One region of the Alkalihalobacillus sp. MEB130 genome, then DNA from elsewhere that is predicted to be linked to it. Evidence: riboswitches for the same ligand, from Rfam matches in the RefSeq annotation. Region 1 holds a riboswitch; the other holds the start of a gene.

Region 1 (3,197 bases):
TTCTCACCAAAAAACTCAACCATGTCATTTCGTTCAAATTCTCCATGTACTAGAACATCAATATCCAATTCCTCTTGTATACGAATCCACTTTTCAATGTTGCTTTTGATGTGTGCCTCATACGTATCGTTCGCTAATTCACCTTTTCTCCACTGAAAGCGCGCTTTTCGAATGTCCTTTGTTTGTGGAAAACTTCCAATAGTGGTTGTTGGTAGGAGAGGTAAGTTCCACTTTTTATTTTGAAGCTCATATCTTTCTTGAAATGGTTTTGTTCTCTCTGATGGAAGAATGGTTTCTTCTTTTTTCTTTCTCCATGTTGATTGCTCAAGTTTTTTAAGAGTAGAATCATAGCGCTCTAATACATTTTGTTTAGTGGGAGATGGATGGAGTAAGACATCTCGTAAAAGGCGCAATTCATCTAGCTTCTCATCACCAAAAGCCAAAGCATCTTTCACGATGGAATGTAGCTTGGATTCTCCTTTAACAGTAACCGGAACATGCAATAAACTAGAAGAAGGTTGGAGAATTTGATTAGTTAGCGGAACATACTTACTAAGCTGCGTTATAAGATCGTTCGTTTCTTGTAAACGATTCTTCCAAATGTTTCTTCCATCAATTACTCCTACAGCAAGAATCTTATCTTTAGGAAAGCCGAATTTTTTTATTGATTGAATGTTTTCTTCATAACCACTGACAAAATCAAGACCGATTGCTTTCACAGGTAAGTCAATTACCTGTTTATAGTGAGAAACTGCCTCAAAGTAAGTTTGTAACAAAATTTCAAGTTCGGGTACTTGCTTAGAGATCTCCTCATAAAAGTCATGAACGAGCTCCATTTCATCCGTTGTTATATCGGTAACGAGCGAAGGCTCATCAATCTGAACGAGAGTGGCGCCTGCTTGTGCGAGCTCAGATAACAATTGCGTATAAACTGGGATAAAACTTATTAATAAACTTCCAAACGATTCCGTATTATAACCTTTAGATAATTTCAAAAATGTAAAAGGTCCAAGGATAACAGGCTTTCCCGTAATGTTTAATTCGTTCTTTGCTTCTAAGAAAGCTTGAAGAGGACGATTCTCTAGTAAAACAGGCTTTTTATTTTCAATTTCAGGAACAATGTAATGGTAATTTGTATCGAACCACTTTGTCATTTCACAAGCATGCGTTCCTTGACTACCACGTGCCATTGCGAAGTAGGTAGCTAAAGGAACCGTCCCTCCATCATGTCCAAACCGTTTCGGAACAAAGCCAAACATACTAGCTGTATCAAGAACGTGATCATAATAGGAAAATTCCCCAACAGGAATAAGGTCCACATCTTTTTCTAGTTGCTTCTGAAGATGATGAAGTCGATATTTCTTCATTTGTTGTAAGAAAGTCTCTTCAGTAATAGTATGAGACCAATAGGCTTCAAGAGTTTTTTTCCATTCGCGGTTCTCTCCAATTCGAGAGTAGCCTAAATTACTAGTTTTTAATGAGTTCATTAATAGTTCCTCCAATAAAATATATATTTCACTACAAAAAAATGGATATCATTACCGAAAAAAGGGTAACGATATCCATAGATTAATCAATGCAATATTGTTAACACCTCCCTATCTCCCGTAGGTAAAAGCAGTGTTGTTAAAATAGGCAGGTCTCCTGGCTCTAGAATCAACGTGATCATGGTCTTCCCAGCGTTAGCCAGTGACATGTCATGATAACTTTTCTATTACAGTGGCGGGACCGCTTCGGATTTACACCGAATTCCCTTTTAAACTTTGAAGCTATCTTCAAAGTACCTATTTTCAACATATGAAATTGTTTTAAACTTTAGCTTAGTAGGAGGGAGGTTGTCAATAGTTTTTTTATATACTCCGTACAAACGATAGTGAAAAAGTGCATAAAGAGGTATTTGTCCATAAGTTAGAAAATCGATCATGGCTTATGACTGCATCAATCATATATAATATAGACCATACATAATTTGAAACTATCACGAGCACGAAAAAAAGATGTGTAACTACTTCTCGATATTTGAGATAAGGAGGAAGATTATGAAGTTATATACGCGAACGGGTGATGAGGGAAAAACAAGTGTAATAGGAGGAAGGCTAGATAAAGATGATACTCGGGTCATAGCGTACGGAACTACAGATGAATTAAACTCATTTATTGGGCAGGCCATTACGCAATTGGACGATGAAAATTTTTCTGATATAAAAATGGAGTTGACTAAAATTCAACATGAATTATTTGATTGTGGCGGAGATTTAGCGATGATTAAAGCTTCAGAGAAACATCCTTACAAGGCGAATCAAGCTATGATTGATTTCTTAGAAACGCGTATAGATGTTTATATTGAAGAAGCTCCTGAGTTAGAAAAATTCATATTACCAGGAGGAGCGGCTGCGGCTGCGACCCTTCACATTTGTCGTACGATTACAAGAAGGGCTGAACGATATGTGACTAGACTGCAACGAGAGGCTGAAATAAATACTATTGTACTAAAATACTTAAACCGGTTATCGGATTATTTCTTTGCAGTTGCTCGCGTCGTGAATGCTCGACTAAAGGTTGGAGATATAAAATATGAAAGGAGTGCGATTGTATTTAAGGGAGGAAAGCGGAAGAAAGAGAAATAAGTAGAAGCCACACTCTGATAAAGTGTGGTTTTTTCTTTAATTTAATTAAAAATCAGCGAATATACATGGAATGATTCACATGACCTCTCATATATTGGTAAATGTGTATGATGTATAGAGGGGGATAAATGAATGAAAAAAAGTTGGCTAGTTGTGCTATTATTACTTGCTGGATGTAGCAATGAAGTGTCTGCTGAAGGGCCTAAGCCTGTTGCCTCACATTCTTCTTATTTTCACACCGAATCTATGTGGAAGGCTCCTGTTTATTGGAAGATTAGCTTAAAAGATGAGTGGAATAACAATGTTCATGATGTCGTTTTGAATGACTATGGTTATAGGTCCTCTAGTTCTTTAGATGAAGAAGCGTTACAGCAACTAGCTAAGGACCTAGCCGCGCATATAGATACTCCTATGCAAAATCCCCGTATTCAATCAAATGGTGAAATTACTCCCGGCACTCCAAGAGTCATCCTTTCTGAGCAGGAACTCGTTGATCAGTTACAAAAGGTAGAAACAGGAACAAAGGATATGGTTATGCCTATTTATGTGACGGAACCAGCTGTTTCTGAA
Region 2 (3,197 bases), on a different contig from region 1:
AATGTACCTAACCCAATAGAACGATACTTTTGATTGGTTATTTGAGCTTGCGGAACTGGAAGATTATTTAAATCAATGACATTATCAAGCATTCGAACTTGAATTGGAATTAGTCTTTCAAGGACATTTTCTGTAATAGCTTTAGCTAGATTAATAGAAGACAAATTACAAACAACAAAGTCTCCAGGTTCTTTTACTACAATAATCTTGCCATCTTCCGTTTTTTCCTCAATAACGGTCGTTGCTTTCATATTTTGCGTAATCTCTGTACACAAATTACTACAATAAATCATTCCTTGATGACGATTGGAGTTGGAACGGTTTACTGTATCCCTATAAAACATATATGGTGTACCTGTCTCGAGCTGACTCTTTAAGATTTCTTTAAAAATATCAATGGATGGAACAACTTCCCACAGTAATCCTTTCTCACCTAGTAATCCGTTGTTTGCTGCATCCACACACTCTCTGTACTTTTCTCGGAAACTTCCCTTTCCTCTTTCTTCGTCATAATAATCTTCTAAACTAAAACCTAACGTTTGGCGTATCGTATGGGGATCGAATAAATACCACTCTTGTCTGGCTTCTACTTTTTCCATAAATAAATCTGGCAAACAGACACCTGTAAATAAATCATGGGTACGCTGCCTCTCATCACCATTATTTAATTTGACAGCCAAAAAATGAAAAATATCGCGGTGCCATATATCTAAATAAACACTGATTGCCGTTACTACCCTCGGTTTCCCGATATTTATTAGGGGACTAGACTGTATCATCATCTTAGTAAAAGATGCTCCTCGTCAGTCGTTGAGGGGATTTCATATCAATAAGACTTAGAAATCAGCCCTGCTGATTATCACCTTGTCCTTCCAATTTTCAGATATGCTATATAGTTTCCCATCTAGCTTACTATGGAAGGCTGTTGACGACGTTCCAGCATATTCGGAGTTTTCTATAGTGGTCACCCTACTATAGGGGCAAAAGTTTACCCTGTCTTTGACCTAACTGGTCGACACTTACTGCCGTGTTATTTAGCTGTTTCATCCACGGGATGACACCAGACGATACTCCTTTAAAGCCTCTTATATCACTTCCACGGCTGCGCAGCTTTCCTAAATATGCGCCGATTCCTCCTCCGCTTTTGCTCAGAGTTGCAATATCCGTGTTGCTGTCATAAATCCCTCTGAGACTATCATCAACGGTGTCAATAAAACAGCTTGATAATTGACCATAGCTTTTCCCTGCATTAGATAGAGTTGGAGTTGCCACCGTCATATATAAATTAGAAATGGCCCAGTAAGCTTCTTTTATAAGACCTAATCGTTTTTCCTTCGGCTCTTTAACCATTAATGTCGCTGCAATAATCATAAAGCGCTCCTGAGGAAGTTCATACAGCTCTCCACTATGCGATTTAGCTAAATAACGATCTGCTAATGTTAACAAGCCAATGTATGTAAACAACGAATCGCGCTCAGGGACAATCTCCTTTTCAAGTTCTTCTAATTCTTCTTTCGAGTACTCCTGTAAGATCTGATCTGAATATATCCCCATCGCCGTTAACTCTTGAACTAGTTGGTAAAAGGATCCATACCTTAAGCTAGCATTATAGTTTCTTGAATGAGCTGCTCTTTTATATAGTTGCTTTAAATAAACATTAGCTGCAACAAACGTCCAATCTGGCTCCTCTACTGAAATCCTTTCTACCGAAGACAAAACTAACAAATGATTAAGCTGATCTTCTGACATGTCTTCCTTTGTAAAAATAGTTTGTTCAATCTTTTCCTTATAAGCCGTAAAATTGAGGTTTGGAAATAAATTTACTAATACACCAATCTGAGATGATGCATAATCAAATAATGTTGTCGTTGCCATACTCTTCATCGATCTTCCTCCTTAATAATAATAAAAAACGCCCTTTCTCCAGGGAAGAGAAAGGGCGTAAAACGGCGTGAAGAGGTAGACAAACAGCTACGAGTAGATTGTGCTGTTGTTATGCCGTCTCACCTCTCACACCCCGAAGATAGCTGACTTGAAAATGACGGCAGGTCTCCTGACTCGTGCTTCACTCTACTTTGAGCCTTCCCATGCCAAGCTAACATTCATGTTAACCTTTGTTGCACAGTGGGTCCCTCATTTCGTCCACACTTACAGTTGCGGGGGCAGTTCTGGCTTTCTACCAGATTCCCTATTAAGTCTAATTGACACCGTTAATTTTGCGTAATCAATATATAGTTGTCAAAACAATTTACAAATACGATATATTGTATATCTTAAAGGAATCCTCTACATATTGCAAGAGTAAACCTATTTTGTTTGATAGAATAAGGCTCATCGTTTACTAGAGTAAAAGATGAACCTTATTCGTTTTCCACATCTTATCCAGCTATTTTCTTTTTAAATCGATTGTCATTTTTAGGTGTCTCACTCTGACCTTTTAATTCTTGATTCAAGTCTTTTACTAACCCATAACACATCACTAACACAATGAATGATAAGGGTAGCGCACTAACAATAATAGCTGTTTGAAGACCTGCAAGTCCACCCGAAGCCATCAAGACAGCAGTTGAAGCAACTAAGATTAATCCCCATGTTACTTTTACTTTATTAGATGGGTTTAATGAACCACCCGTTGTTTGCATTCCTAAGACGAAGGTTGCTGAGTCCGCTGATGTAACGAAAAATGTTGTAATTAAGGCAACCGTCAAAATCGATAGAATGATGCCAAGTGGCAACTGCTCATATACAAAGAAGAGAGCTGTTTCAAGAGCTTGTCCTGACACATTCAACCCTTGAGTCACTTCTAAATAAATTCCCGTACCTCCAAAGACCGTAAACCAAATCGCACAAACTAAAGATGGAACCAATAGCACGGCTATCGTAAACTCTCGAATCGTTCTTCCTTTCGAGACACGCGCAATAAACATTCCCACAAATGGAGTCCACGAGACCCACCATGCCCAGTAAAAGACAGTCCATCCTTGTGTCCAAGCTGCTTCCTGAGCATCAAAAGGAGCTAATCGCAAACCCATCGGAATGATATTTTGTAAATAACTTCCTAGACTCGTCGTAAACATATTTAATAGAAATAATGTTGGACCGAGTATAAGCATAGCAAAGAACAAAACAGTCGCAATGGACATGTTAGCGAGACTTAAATATTTAATTCCTTTTGAAATACCTGTATTTGCTGAAAT

What was found. A riboswitch is a leader RNA that binds a small molecule or an ion and turns the genes downstream of it on or off. The one in region 1 is predicted to bind cobalamin.
Region 2: it holds a riboswitch for cobalamin, as region 1 does, so the genes downstream of both, N0O92_RS19910 (ribonucleotide reductase N-terminal alpha domain-containing protein) here and metE (5-methyltetrahydropteroyltriglutamate--homocysteine S-methyltransferase) in region 1, are expected to answer to the same signal.

What each region holds. Positions count from the first base shown of each region.
Region 1 is NZ_JAOANA010000005.1:177,869-181,065, reverse strand. Features, by position in the region: gene metE (5-methyltetrahydropteroyltriglutamate--homocysteine S-methyltransferase) at 1-1,487, opposite strand, end outside; cobalamin riboswitch at 1,618-1,804, opposite strand; gene N0O92_RS07450 (cob(I)yrinic acid a,c-diamide adenosyltransferase) at 2,040-2,627, shown strand; gene N0O92_RS07445 (VanW family protein) at 2,760-3,197, shown strand, end outside.
Region 2 is NZ_JAOANA010000025.1:25,109-28,305, reverse strand. Features, by position in the region: partial or broken gene N0O92_RS19915 (ribonucleoside-diphosphate reductase subunit alpha) at 1-803, opposite strand, end outside; partial or broken gene N0O92_RS19910 (ribonucleotide reductase N-terminal alpha domain-containing protein) at 997-1,884, opposite strand; cobalamin riboswitch at 2,027-2,227, opposite strand; gene N0O92_RS19905 (glycine betaine uptake BCCT transporter) at 2,379-3,197, opposite strand, start outside.